Regions from separate parts of the Vibrio sp. KUL78 genome, predicted to be linked through region 2. Evidence: predicted binding sites of a transcription regulator. Region 2 holds the regulator's gene; the other holds the start of a gene.
The links. The regulator MetJ, encoded in region 2, represses methionine synthesis genes. The targets are predictions, from matches to a motif close to TTAGACNTNTANANGTCTAA.

Region 1 (4,338 bases), 480 kb from region 2:
AAATCTCGATTATCTGTGGTCTACGCGGCGGACAACGGCATCACCGATAGACTGAATAATTTGTACCAATACAATGAGCATCACCACAGTCACGGCCATAATGGTCACATCGTATCGGTGGAAACCATAGCGAATGGCTACGTCACCTAGACCGCCACCGCCGACGGTACCCGCCATTGCTGAGTAGCTTACTAGGGTCACTAGAGTGATTGTCACCGAATTGACAATCGTAGGTAATGCTTCTGGAAGCAGTACCTTAGTAATGATTTGGTATGGTGTTGCGCCCATTGATTGTGCCGCTTCTACCAGACCTGTTGGTACCTCAAGTAGTGCACCCTCAATAAGACGTGCCACAAATGGAATCGCGCCAACTGTTAGTGGAACGATTGCTGCTGTGGTACCGATAAAGGTGCCAATCAAAATCTTGGTCAGTGGAATGATCGCTACCATCAATACTAAGAATGGTACCGAGCGACCGACGTTAACAATGGCACCTAGCACACTGTTTAAACGCGTGTTTTCTAGCAAGCCACCTTTTTTAGTGGTATGCAGAATAACGCCCAGTGGAATACCCATGGCGAAGCCAACCACACCTGCTACTGCAACCATGTAAAGGGTTTCCCATGTTGCCCCTAATAGTAGGTTACTGTTTAGAGATAACCAGTCTGTGACAGTGTTAAAGGACATAACCAAGTACCTCTACTTTTACATTGTGGTCACGAAGATATTGAATCGCCGCGTTGTCGTCTTGCTCATTACCAAATAGTTCTGCCACCATCATGCCGAATTTTACACCGCCCGCGTAATCAAGATCGGAGCTTAGGATGCTGACATCAATATTGTATTTACGTGCAATTTGCGTCATTAGCGGCGCGTCTACAGTAGCACCGGTAAACTCTAAGCGAACAAGCGGGTAGCTGCCTTCAACACGCTCAGCTTGCAGCCTTGCTTGGTAGTCTTCTGGAATCGATAGGTCGAGTGTTGAACGAATGAATTCGTGTGCAAGCTCCGTTTTTGGATGAGCAAAGATTTCACCCACGGTGCCTTTTTCAACCAAGCGACCGTCGCCAATGATAGCGACCTCATGACAGATACTTTTTACCACGTCCATTTCGTGAGTAATCAGTAGCATGGTGATCTTTAGTTTGCGGTTGATTTCTTTCAGTAGTTCAAGAATCGATTGTGTCGTCGCAGGGTCAAGTGCGCTGGTGGCTTCATCACAAAGCAGCACCTTAGGGTCTGACGACAGTGCGCGAGCAATCGCAACACGCTGCTTTTGACCGCCACTTAGATTGGCAGGGTAGGTATCGCGCTTATCTGCCAGACCAACGAGCTTTAGAAGATCCGTCACTTTGGTTTCGATGTGCGAGCGCTCTTTGCCAGCAAGTTCAAGTGGCAGTGCGACGTTTTCAAATACGGTGCGAGATGAAAGCAAGTTAAAGTGCTGGAAAATCATGCCGATGTTGCGGCGCGCTTCTGACAGCTCTGATTTCGATAGCTTAGTCAGGTCAACACCATCAACGATGACTTCACCTGACGTTGGCGCTTCAAGCATGTTTACGCAGCGAATCAACGTACTCTTACCCGCACCAGAGGCGCCAATCACACCAAAGATGGTGCCTTCTGCAATATGCAGATTGATGTCTGCCAAGGCGTTGATTTCCTTAGCGCCTTGATAAAACACTTTGTTTACTTGATTAATTTCGATCATCTAAGCAACCTGAAGTCCGTGAGTAGCATAAAAGTTTGAACTACATCTCAATTGATAGAAGATGCTATGGTTTTCACCTTTTAGTGTCAATAGATATTTTTACGTCTAGACGTCTAAACGGCATTTTCATAGTGCCGTGACTATAAAAGCGTGTAATAATTCAGGTTATTAGCACCTATCTATAACAAGAGAGTGAACTGTGGCAAAACCAGCTGTTTTTTTGGATCGTGATGGCGTCATTAACGTTGATCACGGGTATGTGAGCGATGAACACGACTTTGAGTATGTTGAAGGCGTCTTTGAAGCGACGAAAAAACTGCAGGACATGGGCTATATGCTAGTGTTGGTGACCAACCAATCAGGCATTGCTCGCGGTATGTTCTCCGAAGATCGCTTCCTTTCTTTAACCCAATGGATGGATTGGAACTTCTCTGATAATGGCGTTGAGTTCGATGGTATCTATTACTGTCCACATCACCCAGAGCATGGTATTGGTGATTACAAGCAAGATTGTAACTGCCGTAAACCAAAGCCGGGCATGTTTATCTCTGCTCGTGACTTCCTAAAGATTGATATGGAAAACTCGGTCATGGTCGGTGATAAAGCCGAAGATATGATGGCAGCTGAAGCAGCTGGCGTTGGTACCAAGATCTTAGTTCGTACTGGCAAACCGGTGACTGAGCGCGGTGAGTCTGTCGCAACTGTGGTACTTGATAGTATCCGCGATGTGCCGCAATACTTAGCTAAGTAATCAGTCGACCCAAAAGGAGTCATTATGAATACTTACGTTAAATACGGATTGGTTGCCGCGTTGATGGTGGGTGGTTTGACAGCGTGCAGTAGCAAAGAACAGGCAGAGCCGCAAAACCCGTATCATGTTCTTCAGTATCAGTGCGATAACCAGAGTTTTCAGGTAACCCAGTTATCGAGCGAGCAGGTTCTGTTACTCATTGATGGCGAAGAGTATCACCTGCATCGTGTCCCTTCTGCATCTGGTACCAAATACTCACTCGATGGCCAGTCGCAAGCTGAGTCTGACATTGAGCTGTTTAGTAAAGGCAGAGAAGGTATGCTTACCATTGCCGGTGAAACCGATAAAAGCTGCATGATGACTACGCGAAGCGTACCAAAAAACGGATATTGAACCTTTAAGACACCCATGAGCAAAAAACTCACCATACTTGATATTGCCAAGCTGTCGGGAGTCGGTAAATCTACCGTCTCTCGAGTGCTGACTAACGATCCTAAAGTAAAACCCGAAACCCGCGAGAAAGTAGAGCGTGTGATTGCAGAGCATGGCTATGTGCCCTCTAAGTCGGCACAATCGATGCGTGGGGGCGGCGTGCAAAAGGTCATAGGTGTCATTATCTCTCGTCTCGACTCGCCTTCTGAGAACAAAGCGGTGAGCAGCATGCTTAATGTGCTTTACTCGGCAGGTTACGATGTGGTGATCATGGAGAGTCAGTTCGATCCCGAGAAAACCAACGAACACTTGAGCGTACTGCGTAAACGCAACGTTGAAGGTGTCATTGTGTTCGGTTTTACTGAGCTTGATATCGACAAGGTGTCCCAGTGGCAGGAGAAGGTTGTCGTCATCGCTATGGATACCGATCAAGTTTCTTCTATCAACTACGACAATCACGGATTAATCCGAGCGGTTTTGAATAAACTGCAGGCACAAGGCGTCAATCAGCTTGCTTACATTGGTGTGGATCCTAAGGATAAAACCACTGGCTTGGCTCGCCTCAACGCATTTCAAAAGTGGTGTGATGATAATGATCAGCATGCCGAGTATCGTACCGGTGAACTTCATCATGAGAGTGCCTACCAGCTTGTTGATGAGGTAGTGACGGACTCACTTCAAGCTATCGTGTGTGCCAGCGATACCTTAGCGCTTGGCACGATCAAACGCTTACAAGAGCTTGGCCGAGAAGATATTGTGGTGACGGGCGTTGGCGGTAATGAACTATTGTCTTTCCTGTTCCCTAATATCTACAGCATCGATCCTGGCTATCAGCAAGCGGGAGAGAAGGCAGCTAACCTATTGATAAGTCAGCTTACTGGTAATAGAACTATCTCTCATCTCACGCAAGAAGCGGTGTAATCACGGCTTCTTTTTCTTAGTAGCTCCCTTAATCAACTTGGTGTATTTATCAACAATTATTGTGATCACACTCAATTAATGGGACTGTTCCCATTTTTGTTTGAATCATTCCGTGGCACACTTTACGTAACTTTTGGGAATGTTCCCATTCGCATGTTGCGATATTATTAATACAACGAGACAAATGGACCTAGACGTCTTAACCCTACGTCTCTATATCAGTAAAAGGTGTACAAACGATGAGCAAAATAGCCCAGCAAGACATTGCAGCGATCATCGACGGTGTTGGCGGCGCTGACAACATTGCCAGTGTTAGCCACTGTTTAACTCGCTTAAGATTCGTTCTTAACGATACCGATAAAGCCGATAAGTCGGCATTAGAAAGCCTCAAGATTGTTAAAGGCTGCTTTACCAATGCCGGTCAGTTCCAAGTGGTAATTGGTACTGAGGTCGACGAAGTTTACAAAATGCTGATTGACTCAGCAGGTAAGAAGGCGGCGTCTAAAGACGATGCCAAGCTGGC
Region 2 (4,338 bases):
GACGCCTTATCGAGCGCTGTGATGTGCCGGTATTCCACGATGACCAACACGGTACAGCGATTGTTACTGCAGCAGGTATGCTCAACGCTATCGAGCTTCAGGGCAAAGATCTGAAAGAAACCACTATTGTCTGTCTAGGTGCAGGCGCAGCGGCGATCGCTTGTATGGAGCTGTTGATCAAATGCGGTGCGATGCGTGAGAAGATCTATATGCTGGATCGTAAAGGTGTGATCCACACTCGTCGTGACGATCTTAACGAATACAAAGAGCTGTTTGCCAACAACACAGATAAGCGCACGCTAGAAGATGTGATCGAAGGCGCGGACCTATTCCTAGGTGTATCAGGTCCTGATCTGTTGCCACCAGAAGCGCTTAAGCTAATGGCGGACAAGCCAATCGTGTTTGCGTGTTCAAACCCAGATCCAGAAATCAAACCTGAGCTTGCTCATCAGGTTCGTGATGACCTAATTATGGGTACAGGCCGTTCAGACTACCCGAACCAGGTAAACAACGTGCTGTGTTTCCCGTTTATCTTCCGTGGTGCTCTTGATGTGCGTGCGAGTGAGATTAATGATGAGATGAAACTAGCAGCGGTAGAAGCGATTCGTGAGCTAGCGAAAGAGCCAGTACCACAAGACGTACTCAATGCCGCAGGTGTTGAGGCGCTGACCTTTGGTAAGGACTACATCATTCCAAAGCCAATGGACCCGCGTTTGCTTCCTCGTGTGGCTAAAGCGGTAGCGAAAGCTGCGGTTGAATCTGGCGTGGCTCGTATTGAGTTACCCGATAGCTATATGGCTTAAGGTTGTGGCACAAGCCAAACGCATTTAACGAGAAGAGGGTCTAGATGACCCTCTTTCTTATTGAATGGTGCAATGGTTGTTGCTTATGTGACCGGATTAAAGTGTTACCTATGTGACCATTAGTACATTTTGACTGTGGTGACTCTAAAACGCGCGTCATTCCTGCGTAGGCAGGAATCTTCTTGAGGCTTGGTGCGCGCTTGTAGTAGGCCCCTGCCTGCGCAGGCGCGCGGCTAGTAGGGTGACGATAAATTTGACCGTGATGACTCTATAGCGTGCGTCATTCCTGCGCAGGCAGGAATCTTCTTGAGGCTTGGTGCGCGCTTGTAGTAGACCCTTGCCTGCGCAGGCGCGCGGCTAGTAGGGTGACGATAAATTTGACCGTGATGACTCTATAGCGTGCGTCATTCCTGTGCAGGCAGGAATCTTCTTGAGGCTTGGTACGCGCTTTGAGTAGACCCTTCTTACGCAGGCGCGGCTAGTGGGATGACGATAAATTTAACCGTGATGACTTTAAAGCGCGCGTCATTCCTGCGCAGGCAGGAATCTTCTTGAGGCTTGGTGCGCGCTTTGAGTAGACCCTGCCTACGCAGGCGCGCGGCTAGTGGGGTGACGATAAATTTAACCGTGATGACTCTAAAGCGCGCGTCATTCCTGCGCAGGCAGGAATCTTCTTGAGGCTTGGTATGCGCTTTGAGTAGACCCTGCTTACGCAGGCGCGGCTAGTGGGGTGACGATAAATTTAACCGTGATGACTTTAAAGCGCGCGTCATTCCTGCGCAGGCAGGAATCTTCCTGAGGCTTGGTACGCGCTTTGAGTAGACCCTGCTTACGCAGGCGCGGCTAGTGGGGTGACGATAAATTTAACCGTGATGACTCTAAAGCGCGCGTCATTCCTGCGCAGGCGCGCGGCTAGTGGGGTGACTAAATTTGATCGTGATGCCTCTAAAGCGCGCGTCATTCCTGCGCAGGCAGGAATCTTCTTGAGGCTTGGTATGCGCTTTGAGTAGACCCCTGCCTACGCAGGGGTGACGATAATTTTAGGGAGACGGTATCTATAGAACTGTGTTGCTACGCTCATTGAACAGAAGCTAGCGGAGGAAGTTCTTATGAACTTGAAGATATGATCTTAGAAATAGAATGCTACCTACTCTTCATCAAACGCTTCAAACTCAATCCCCATCGCCGTCATCAGCTCTTTCGCTTCTGTTGGGATATCATCAGGACGGTCTTTTCTTAAATCTTCGTCGGTCGGAAGCGGCTGGCCAGTGTAGGCGTGCAGGAAAGCTTCGCACAATAGTTCACTGTTGGTTGCATGGCGTAGGTTATTGATTTGGCGACGAGTACGCTCATCGGTCAATACCTTTAGCACCTTCAGCGGGATAGACACTGTGATTTTTTTTACCTGCTCGCTTTTCTTACCGTGCTCCGCATATGGGCTAATGTATTCACCATTCCAATCTGCCATTACACACCTTCGCTCTGTTAATCATAAATAGTAGTAATAAGAATGCTGCAATTTTAGCGGGATTTACTGCCATAAGCAAAGACATATAGACGTCTAGAAGTGTTGACGTCTCACATTTTGGAAAGTAAAGTGGGGCAACGAATGTGGATATTTATTTTAATGCAATGTTAATTCTTTAACGTTTGTGGCGTTTGCCGGTTCCCATATTACCGGTAAAAGTAGACACTGTGGTTACACCAACTAGCCATGCGATCTGAGAAAGGAAGTTTCTATGAGCAATCGGAAGCCAGCGACAATAGCCGTACGTACTGGTATCGAATCGGATACCCAGCATCACGCTGTGGTGCCACCTATTTATCTCTCTACTAACTATGGTTTCCCTGCCTTTGGGGAAGTGCCGACTTACGATTACACCCGCTCAGGAAACCCAAACCGAGGTTTGTTAGAAACTGCTTTGTATGAGCTGGAATCTGGTAAAGGCGCGGTAGTGACTAACTGTGGTACCTCTGCACTCAATCTTTGGGTTTCTGCTTTCTTAGGTCCAGAAGACACGATTATTGCTCCCCATGACTGTTATGGTGGCACGTACCGCTTGTTCAACACGCGTGCGCAAAAAGGTGACTTCAAGGTTAACTTTGTCGACCAAAGTGACGAGCAAGCCTTTGATGCTGCGCTTGAGCAAAAACCAAAACTTATCTTGCTTGAAACGCCGTCTAACCCACTTGTGCGTGTTGTCGATATTGCGGCCGTGTGTGAAAAAGCGAAAAAGGTCGGTGCGCTGGTAGCAGTAGACAACACCTTTTTGACACCTGTGTACCAAAAGCCTCTCGAGCTTGGTGCAGACTTTGTGATTCACTCAACGACCAAGTATATCAACGGTCACTCTGACGTGATTGGCGGTGTGGTGATCACCAAAACCGAAGAGCACGCAGAAGAGCTCGCATGGTGGGGCAACTGCATCGGTGCGACGGGTACGCCTTTTGATAGCTACATGACTTTGCGTGGTATTCGCACGCTTGGCGCACGTATGCGTGTCCATGAAGAGAGCTCGCAACAGATCCTAGATTTTCTTAAGCCGCAACCATTGGTAAAAGTGATTTATCACCCAAGTCTGCCTGAGCACCCTGGTCATGAGATTGCTAAGAAGCAGCAGTCTGGTTTTGGCTCTATGTTGAGCTTTGAGTTCGCGGGTAGCTTTGAGCAGCTTAAGTACTTTGTTGGTGAGCTAGAGCTATTCTCGCTCGCAGAGTCTCTTGGTGGCGTCGAAAGTCTGATTTGTCACCCAGCGTCTATGACGCACCGTGCGATGGGCGAAGAAGCATTAGCCGAAGCGGGCGTTTCTCAGCAGCTCCTTCGCCTCTCTGTTGGTCTAGAAGACGCGCAAGATCTGATTGATGACCTTGCCCAAGCGTTTGAGAAAGCATCTGCATTTAAAGGATAAGCCGGCATGAGTCAAAGCAGTACCCTGAATAACAGACACGGTAAGCAGTTGCACAAATTCGGCGGCAGCAGCTTAGCAGACCCTGAATGTTATCGCCGAGTGGTCTCTATCTTAAAAGACTACTCTAATGAAGAAGACCTTATCGTGGTCTCGGCGGCGGGTAAAACCACTAACCGTCTCATCGAATTTCTAGATGCGCTTAATAAAGATGGGCGCATTGCGCACGAGCACCTACAGGCGCTTCGTCAGTTTCAGATTGAGCTGGTGGAGTCACTACTAACCGGTGAAGAAGCCGAAGGTCTGGTCTCTCAGTTACACGACGAATTTAGCACGCTTGGTGAGCTTAGCTATCCGCTCACAGACGCTGAGCGCGCATCGGTATTAGGACACGGCGAGGTGTGGTCTTCACGCCTATTGGCTGCGCTGCTTAGACAGAGCGATTTGCCTGCAGTCGCACAGGACGCAAGAGCCTTCCTTCGCGCTGAGTTCGGCACTCAGCCAGAGGTAGACCGCGCTAAATCCTACCCGCTGATCAAAGAAGTATTGGCACAGCATGCGCATCACCGTGTGGTGATCACTGGTTTCATGGCGCAAAGTGAATGCGGCGAAACCGTGCTGCTGGGTCG

Region 1: metN (methionine ABC transporter ATP-binding protein MetN) is a predicted target of MetJ. The motif match lies at 1,809-1,828, and genes of this name have one in related genera.

Annotation. Positions count from the first base shown of each region.
Region 1 covers NZ_AP045837.1:2,806,072-2,810,409, reverse strand. The annotation lists gene AC6I8Y_RS13120 (methionine ABC transporter permease) at 10-687, opposite strand; gene metN (methionine ABC transporter ATP-binding protein MetN) at 677-1,711, opposite strand; gene gmhB (D-glycero-beta-D-manno-heptose 1,7-bisphosphate 7-phosphatase) at 1,911-2,462, shown strand; gene AC6I8Y_RS13105 (MliC family protein) at 2,487-2,855, shown strand; gene treR (trehalose operon repressor TreR) at 2,871-3,815, shown strand; gene treB (PTS trehalose transporter subunit IIBC) at 4,055-4,338, shown strand, end outside.
Region 2 covers NZ_AP045837.1:3,284,633-3,288,970, reverse strand. The annotation lists gene AC6I8Y_RS15280 (malic enzyme-like NAD(P)-binding protein) at 1-803, shown strand, start outside; gene metJ (met regulon transcriptional regulator MetJ) at 1,951-2,271, opposite strand; gene AC6I8Y_RS15270 (O-succinylhomoserine (thiol)-lyase) at 2,543-3,712, shown strand; gene AC6I8Y_RS15265 (bifunctional aspartate kinase/homoserine dehydrogenase II) at 3,719-4,338, shown strand, end outside.